Regions from separate parts of the Paenibacillus sp. sgz302164 genome, predicted to be linked through region 2. Evidence: riboswitches for the same ligand, from Rfam matches in the RefSeq annotation. Region 2 holds a riboswitch; each other region holds the start of a gene.
What was found. A riboswitch is a leader RNA that binds a small molecule or an ion and turns the genes downstream of it on or off. The one in region 2 is predicted to bind cyclic di-GMP.
Positions count from the first base shown of each region.

Region 1 (2,203 bases), on a different contig from region 2:
GTTTTTCTCTCAGAACGTGATGGGCCTAAGTCCAACCGCTGCCGGATATTTGACGCTGGCGTTTATGGCCGGGGCGATTCCTTCGAGTATCCTGAACGGATTTCTGATTACCCGGATTCTGTACCGGAACTTGTTTATCGTCTGCTTCTTGCTGCCGATCGTCGGCGTCGGTTTGCTGTCTCAGGTTCATGCTGCGACAACGCCGCTGTACATCATTGTTACCTTTGTCCTGTTAGGACTCGGTATCGGGGCTTTATTCGGAGGAGATAACCTGATCGTTCAGGAATCCGTCGCCAAGGAGAACAGCGGCGTAGCGCTCGGAACCGTTCAGCTGTTCCAGTCGCTTGGAGCGACAATCGGATTAAGCGTCTTCGGCAGCCTGCTCGCTAACAAAATCAAAACCGGCGTTGCCGGGTTGGCCGGCGAGCTTCCTCCGGGCATGGCGGATCATATCGCGACAGGGGGAATTCCCGCGGGGATATCCGCCGATCTGGTAACGAAGATTCAAGCGGTATTTGTGAATTCGTTCCAGAGCATTTTTATCATCGCTTTGGGCTTTATGATCGCGGCTTTTGTTATCTGCTGGTTTCTGAAGAAGGAAGTGCTATCGAAAAAAGAGGCCGAAGCCGTTCCCGCCGCCGAGCTGCAAGCCTGACCATTCGGCAAAATAGAGGTCTGACTGGGTCTGACTGCCGGCTTGCAGCGCCGAGGGCGCTTTGAAGAAGAGGTTCTGATTAGCTTGTGACAATAGGCTAAGGAAGGCCTCTTTTTCCTTTAACGAAAAGGGGGCGTTCATAGCTCCTCCGTTGTCGGATTTTGGCGGATTGTCGGCGGGGGGGCCGAAAAGTAAGCAGCCATCCGAGGAGCCGATAGCACCAGATATTTCATAATTAAGGATTTTATTGACGAAATTTGGTGATACGTGATATAAAATAACTAGGAACTTAGACCTATCATTCACAAATTTAAATATTTCTTAAAGAGATAAAGGCAAACTTGGCGAAAGCCAAGGACGCAAAGCTATAGGGGCTACACGAAAAGGATTCACATCGTATGCCAGCCAGTTTCCGCTTTAGGCCGCTGAGAAGGAACCTTAAAGCAAGGTTTCTTTTTTTTTGGTCGTTTATGACGGACTAACAAGATAATGAGGTGTGCTTCATGATCGCTTATTTAGTGTCCATACTCCTGTACATAGTACCAATTCTCTTGTTGCTCTACATGATGATCGAAATTTATCAGCGAAACCGGTACAACGGGCTGAATAAAATCGCGGCCTGTTTTTTCCTTGCCACCATGCTGTTTTTCATCGGGAATTTGCTGTTCAGCATCGCCCCGATCCAATACGCGGGCCGAATCGCGCTGCTGCTGTTTTATTTTCCGGCTTGCATCATCATGTGTCTGACGATGCATTTTTGCTTCAGGCTGACGGAGGGATTTCAATCGACTCCGCGGCCGGTTATGACGGCGATCTGCTACAGCCCGTTGGTTCCGGCCTCGCTGGTGTTTTTTCCGCCTCCATGGATAACGGTTCATTTCGTCCAGAACGGCATTTGGAAATACCAGGAACCCGGTGCAGGCCTAACAGCATTGATGCTGGGCAGCACGCTGTATACGGCCGTTGTTTGCATCGTCATCGTGACCGCAGGGTTCAGGTTCGTAAATCAATACGATTTGAACTTGAAGCGAAAGCAGATGCGCACGGTTTTGCTTGGCCTCCTTTTTTCGTTTGTTTGGGCGATAGCGTTTATATTCTTTAAAATGCCGGCTGTTATGCCAAGCGGCGTCAATTTTCCGGCATTAAGCAGTTTCGCGCTCATTATCTTCACTTTTTTCCTCAGATATGCCATGATCAAATATGATTTCCTGCCTTCCCTGGAACGGAAGTATCAGGCTCTGTACGAAATGTCGCCGTTAACGATGATCATTACGGACCAGGATGGAATTATTAAAGAGGCGAATCCGCAAGCGGCGCTGCTTTTTGAATGCACGCAGAAGGAATTGCTTCTTCGCCATGCGCAGGAGTTCATTTTTCCCCAGTCCCACAAGTCCTCGCGTTCGTTCGACCAGCCGGGTTTCGGGGAAGAAACGATCCAGGGGGACTATATCGTCGTCACGCGCAAAGGGGCGAAAAAGTACGTTAAGGCCGAGAGCAAATATTTTGAGGCGCAGGGCGATCTGCTGCAGTATGTGGTGCTGCTCGACG
Region 1 is NZ_JBVYOL010000008.1:34,012-36,214, forward strand. It holds gene AC0LWT_RS14780 (MDR family MFS transporter) at 1-655, shown strand, start outside; cyclic di-GMP riboswitch class I at 980-1,072, shown strand; gene AC0LWT_RS14785 (EAL domain-containing protein) at 1,159-2,203, shown strand, end outside.
Region 1: it holds a riboswitch for cyclic di-GMP, as region 2 does, so the genes downstream of both, AC0LWT_RS14785 (EAL domain-containing protein) here and AC0LWT_RS04285 (transglutaminase-like domain-containing protein) in region 2, are expected to answer to the same signal.

Region 2 (2,203 bases):
AAGTTCCTTCATCTATTGTATTTCCCGCTCTCGGAGCGGAACTTCGCTTTTAATACATTTTGGTGATCGTATAGTTTGCAGCATCTTTCAGCATCGGCGTGTCTTGTCCGCCTTGTACCCGAGCCGAGTCGTACGTCGTATCGATCGTAACCCATTCGCCCGTATCTTTCAGGAAAACTTGATTCCATGCATGATAAGTTTCCGGCGCTTCAGCCGAATAACCCATAACCAGACGGGTCGGAATGCCTACGCTTCTTGCCATGGCCGCAAAAGTAGATGCATAATCATAGCAAATTCCCTTCGATGCGTCATAAATTTCATCCAAATTCGGGATGTAACCGCCCTCGACGGTTTGCGCTTTATCGTTATCATATGTAATATTTGCCGTAATATAGGCATAAATAGCGGCAATTTTGTCCTTGTCCGTCTCGGCTTTGGCCGTCAGTTCCTTGGCCTTCACAACCGCTTTGGTATCTTTGTTCCAATCGATGAGCGGAATGGATTGCAAAAACACTGCATTTTCGTCGTCCATCTTCAAATCGACCGTTTCTTGCGCGACTACTTTATATTTGTTGCCGCCTGTCGACTCCGCAACGAGAACAGTGTAACTGCCGTTGCCTAATTGCAGAGGATACTGGGCGCCTTCAGCCAGGTTATAATCAAATTTGACGTTCCCTTTGGAAATCCGGACGAGGGCTTTCGTATTTTTCGCATTCGCGTAGTTGACTGTAACGACTCCTTTGTTCAGAAGGCTTTTGTCTACTGCCGCTTGAGCGGAAGCTGCGTAAGTCCCTTTCGGTGCAAGGATCAGAAGAAGTGCAACGACCATCATGGATACAAAGGTTTTTTTGAACATAAAAAACTCTCCTTTCGGTAACTGGCTGCCAACTTAGCGCTTGCTAAGGAAGGCCCTTTAGTTTTGCGTCTCTAGCTTTCGCTAGATTTGCCTTTATCGGTGGAAAGCACCGAAATCTTATTTTTTTAATAGAGCGATTATATCATAGACTTGTCCGTTTAACTAGTCTTAGTTTCTATTAATTTTCCTTTGACTGCGATGCGGTGCGTCGGGTTTTCCATCGGATGGCATGTAATCAGCGTAATCTCGCTGTCTTTGCCGTTCCCGTTCAACACCCAGACATCCTCCGGGAGAACGTACTGTTTGCTTTCGACTTTGTACACGAACTGTTTGCTGCCTGTGTCCACTTCGACCAAATCTCCTACGTCCACTTCGTCCAGCCTATTGAAATTTTTGCCGTAAGTAAGGTTCCTGTGGCCGGCAATGGCATAATTCCCCACTTCGCCCGCTTTGCCTGTATGGGCAATGCTCGCAAGGGACAGCTTCAGATTGCCCGGCGTCGCATCCGTTAATATCGGCAGCTTCAAATTAATCTTGTCGATGATTAAAACGCCCTCGATATTTTTCAGCTCCATCGCTGCCGGCATCGCTGTCGGCTCCGCGCTCAAAGGGATTACCGGCGGCATCTCTGCGGATGTCCCGGCCGAAGAAGGAGCGCTGACCGCCGCCGCATCCGTCTCGGGGGCCGGTTCATCGATATGGCGCAAATTTTCCTGCCATTGCCGCAAAATTTTTTGCTGCTGATAGCTCTCATAGCGATCGCTGACCGTCGGGTAAAGAAAAACGATGATGCCGAGGACGATGCATGCCAGGGAAACGATTTTTCTTATCATGCGGGTTTCCTGCCTTTGTTTAGCGCGATTTCATATCTATTGGGCATTATACCTCTTTCTCCTGGCAAAATCCATCACATCGCTTGACGAACCGCGCTTCCCGCTCTCGAAATCCGCACGGCCATAACTGCGGCAAGCAGGCAGACGAATCCCGCGCCGATGAAGGCAATGGTATAAGTCCCCATCCAGTCCCGCATCAATCCGGCGCCATATGCCGCTGCCGATGCGCCTAACTGGTGAGCGACGACTACCCAGCCAAAAATCATCCCGGCCTTTTCTTTGCCGAACTCTTTCGAAGCCAACTTCACGGTCGGAGGGACCGTCGCAATCCAATCAAGCCCGTAAAAGACCGAGAAAATCAAGAGCGACATCGGACTTGAATCAAGCGCATACGGCAAAAAGAGCAGGGAAAGACCGCGCAGCCCGTAATACCAAAAGAGGAGCCAGCGGCTGTCGAAGCGGTCCGACAACCATCCCGAAAGCGTTGTGCCGATCAGGTCGAACAGCCCCATCA
Region 2 is NZ_JBVYOL010000002.1:180,712-182,914, reverse strand. It holds gene AC0LWT_RS04285 (transglutaminase-like domain-containing protein) at 50-856, opposite strand; cyclic di-GMP riboswitch class I at 870-958, opposite strand; gene AC0LWT_RS04280 (class D sortase) at 1,015-1,689, opposite strand; gene AC0LWT_RS04275 (MFS transporter) at 1,764-2,203, opposite strand, start outside.

Region 3 (2,203 bases), on a different contig from region 2:
AAAAAAATGGGACGAATTAAATTTTATAAATTTTGACCCGTGTGAGTATTCAGTGAGATTAGTGAAGGTAGAAAGAAGTTTATGGAGAAAAATGATCGAATTTTCATGGGAATTTGATTATGTTAACGGGAATATAGAATGGCATATTTTTAACAAATCAAATGGTCTTTGCTTTAAATTCTTCCGTGATCAATCCCTATAAATAAAGCTTTTGGGAAACCAATTTCCTCCAATGCTCAAACATGGAAATGAGGGTCTCTTGATCGTCTCGGTCAGAACCACCTAGAATCATTCGATCAAGTCCGTATCTACCCTGTAAGTCATCTAGGACGGCCCTTACAATTGAAAGAGCCAGATCGTCGTTAATATCGTTTGGTTGAAGTGGTAGGGCATCCTCCATTTTTAGATCAACTCCTGTAATTCAAAAAAATAAGACTTAACTGCAGCTAGTGGGAAATTTTCCTAATACTTATCGAGCTTATTACGATATATATCAAAATTCTCATCATCGAAGCAAACAAAATAAACCTCATCGATCTAGTGTGCCGCTATCGTCCAGGCCGGTGATCAGCCCGGCTTTCGTCGCAAGGTACATCCACTTCTTGTCATCCGCGTTCTTGTCGCCGGTAGCCGCCCGAACCGCTATGCGCGCCATTTCTTGACGCGTCATCGGCGTATTCCAGTCTCCGCTCGTAAAGTCGCTCCATTGATGAATCCCCGCGGTGACCGCCGCGTTAATGTACGGCAAATACCAGTCACTGCCACTGGCGGCGCCGGAAACCGAAAGATGAAGCGCGGTATCGACCATTTTGATAAACTCGGCGCGCGTCACTTTTTCGTTCGGTTTGAAAGAATGGTCTTGATAGCCGTCGACATAGCCTTTTTGAATGGCTCCAGCGATGGTCGTTTCCGCCCAATGTCCTTTCGTGTCGCTGAAGCTGCCTGTGGAAGCCGTACCGGCGGTAGTTATCGCTTTTGTTCCCGGCGCAGCAGTGGTAGAATCGGCCCCGGCAGCGTGAATGGAAGTTCCAAGTAGTGCGGCAGTTGCCAGTGATGCAATCCAATATACTTTCATTTGTATACCCCCAAAGGAATGAATTTACTTTTCTCAAATCAAAAAACCAACCGATTTCGGCAACCCGGCTGCCGTTTCTCCGAGAAATGTCTTACGACATATCCCTCGTAGAAGTAGGCCCGTGGCTTTGCGTCCCTGTCTTTCGAACAGGTTTGCCTTTTCGTGTTCAGTTGGTTCATAGGCATTTAAAACTATAAAAATAGTACATAAGATTTAATACAAGTCCCATATTAACCCATAATCTAACATATTTCCACAAAATATTTATTTCTTGCACCTACTTGAACACGCGCCGATCTTTTTCTTTCTTCATCATAGCTTAGAGCTACGTTTGAGCAAGTGTCATAATTAAGTCTTGACCAAATATGTTAAATTATGTAATATTTTTTTTGTAAGCATTAGATGTAAATTCGTTTTTCATCATCACTTTTGTAAAATCCATTCATTTGTCAAAGGAGATGGGAAGGTTGAGTAGACGTTACTTAATTAAAAACGGCTGCGTTTTGACGATGGACAAATCTTTAGGGGATTTTAAGAAAGCGGACATTTTAGTAGAAGACTCTGTCATTGCAACGATTCAAGAAGATCTCGAAGTATCGGATTGTGAAATGGTCGACGCAACGGATATGATTGTCATGCCGGGATTGGTGGATACCCATCGGCACGTTTGGGAATCTTTGGTGCGAACTATAGGCGCCGACTGGTCGTTGCCTACCTATTTGCAAAACATTTATTATGGCGGGTTTGGAAGCAGGCTGCGGCCCGCGGATTGTTATGCCGCTAACCTGTTGGGAGCTTTGGAAGCGCTCAATGCCGGCGTAACCACTCTTTTGGATTGGACGATGATTTATTCTCCCGATCATGCGGACGAATTGATTCGCGGCTTGCAGCATTCCGGCATTCGTGCCGTGTTCGCGTACGGAGCTTCCGGTGAAACCGAATATTGGAACCGTGATAGCAAAAAAATGGTTACTGACGATGTGCGCCGCGTAAAACAGCAGTATTTTTCCTCCGATGATCAATTATTAACGATGGGGTTAGCCATTAGAGGACCGGAATTTAGTCACTGGGATACATCGGTTCAGGAAATCCAGCTTGCCAGAGAACTGGGTGCGGTATGTTCCATGC
Region 3 is NZ_JBVYOL010000017.1:160,021-162,223, forward strand. It holds gene AC0LWT_RS26290 (S-layer homology domain-containing protein) at 530-1,075, opposite strand; cyclic di-GMP riboswitch class I at 1,131-1,242, opposite strand; gene AC0LWT_RS26295 (amidohydrolase family protein) at 1,534-2,203, shown strand, end outside.
Region 3: it holds a riboswitch for cyclic di-GMP, as region 2 does, so the genes downstream of both, AC0LWT_RS26290 (S-layer homology domain-containing protein) here and AC0LWT_RS04285 (transglutaminase-like domain-containing protein) in region 2, are expected to answer to the same signal.

Region 4 (2,203 bases), on a different contig from region 2:
AGCGATATATCAAACAAATTTCCTTTTTCGTGGACATCCTCGTAAACCGCCCGATAAATTTCGCCGAAAGATATTTTCTGATGCCGATAGCACTGCATAAGCTCACGCTTGATGAACTTTATCAGTTCTTTGAAGCTTATATCCTGCTCGGGACTTATCCGAAGCGGCAGCACATTGGCGAAGTGTCCCACGGTCTGCTTATACTGCGCTTTGCCCCGGTTAAAAACCGGGACGCCGATCACCATTTCGTTTCGATTGCAAACCCTGCTGAAGTAAAGGAACAGTATGCCTAAAAAGTAGTGGAACGACGAACAACCTTCCTCCTTACAAAATTCAACCATTTGATCGTACAATGCCTTGTTTATTGTTAAAGTTTCCCTATTGCTCCAAACAGAATCGCCGTAATCATCATCCGTGTTCAAACCTCTGCTTAGCAAAGGCTCGGGAACGGTTCGATATTTGCTCTGCCAGAACTTCCTATCCTTCAAAAAGGCTGAAGAATTCAAATAATTCTGGTTGTCAGAGATAAAATCGGTATAGGAATAGGAAGGTCTGTTCATTTCCCCAATTCCTTGAGCCAATTCATTGTAATTTTCAAACATTTGACTGATGAGGAGGGCAAACCCCCATCCATCAATGATCATATGATGAACTTTAAGTAAAATGAAATATACACCCGGTTCGCCTTGTAATAATTCAAATCGAAAATAATTGTCCTTCGGTTGAAAAATTTTCAAAAACTCTTTTTTCATCCAATCCAGGCAAAAGGAATTCGGATCTTTCTTCCCCGAAAAATCATGAAACGGAGCTTCATAGTCGATTTCCGGCAGGATTGTTAAATAGGGCTCGCCCTTTTTATCAATAAGACGAGTTCTGAGAGAATCATTCTGCCTGATTAACAACTGCATGGACTTCTTAAAGATAGCCGTATCCAGTTTTCCTTTAACCTCAATGTACCCGCCAAGGTTGTAAATAGGTTTTCCAGGGTGCATACTTTGCTCGAGCCATATATCTTTCTGATAGGAACTTAACGGATACTCCTCGATACCTATCACGCTTGTTTCCATAACGTTTCCCCCTGTTCTCCGAATGATTTTTCGCTGCAATAAAAAAAGCCTGTTCCCATAGTTAAGAAGAACAGACGACAAATTTCGCCCAGTTTCCTTCGGCAACCTGGCAATCATGGCTGTTTATCCAGCTTTAGACCCATGGCTTTGTGTCCACCACTTTCGAGGTGTTTACGATTAACGGGAAATAACATAAGTATGTTGTTTTACATCCTTACCAGAAACTTGGCTTCATCCATTTACATAAACGGCCCCCTCCCATAGTTTTATACAGCCTTCCGGTATTCGCCGAGACTTCTGCACAACTTTAGCGGCTTAATTCCGTTAGCATGATGAATCCGCGATCCGCTTAGTTCGCTGTTCTTAGATCGATATACCTATGGAATTAATTGTATTATCTAAAAAATATCGAATTTTGTCAATAAATTCTAAGTTTTTAATAAAATTCATGATAAGTATATTGGTCACAATTACTTCGATCTCAGCACTTGGTTGGAAATGCTGCTGACCATCTCAATCTCTCCGGCTGTCAAGGTAAACTGCATCGCCTTCACATTTTCCTCGGCATGAGTTACTTTTGAAGCCCCAGGTATCGCAAATACGTTCTCTCCGTGGGCATTAATCAACCAATTCAAGGCAATCTGCGTTGGCGTTGCGTTATATTGTTGAGCCAACTGTTCCAACGTTTCAATCAGCGGCTTTGATTTCTGCAAGCCCGACTCCCGGAATGCCGCTGTCCACTTGCGCGGACCCGTGATCGACTTGACCAAGGATGGATTTTTGTGAAATTTGCCGCTTAAGATCCCTTGCATTAATGGGGAGTAGGCGATGATCGCCACGCCGAGTTCTTTAGCCGTATCCAAAATTCCGTTCTGTTCAATTCTCCGGTCGAGCAGGCTATATTTCACTTGATTCGAAACTAAACGAAGGCCATGCTCGCGCAGCACGCGATCGGCCTCGCGCATTTGTTGCGCGGAAAAGTTGCTTACACCCACATATTTAATCTTCCCTTGCTCGACTAAACTAGCCATAGAATTCATCATGGCGGCAACCGAAGCAAAGGAGTAAGGAGAATGCACCTGATAAAGGTGAATCGTCCGGTGATCCAACTGGCGGATACGTTCATCAATCGTTGC
Region 4 is NZ_JBVYOL010000058.1:9,226-11,428, reverse strand. It holds partial or broken gene AC0LWT_RS38750 (condensation domain-containing protein) at 1-1,067, opposite strand, end outside; cyclic di-GMP riboswitch class I at 1,165-1,253, opposite strand; gene AC0LWT_RS38745 (aldo/keto reductase) at 1,538-2,203, opposite strand, start outside.
Region 4: it holds a riboswitch for cyclic di-GMP, as region 2 does, so the genes downstream of both, AC0LWT_RS38750 (condensation domain-containing protein) here and AC0LWT_RS04285 (transglutaminase-like domain-containing protein) in region 2, are expected to answer to the same signal.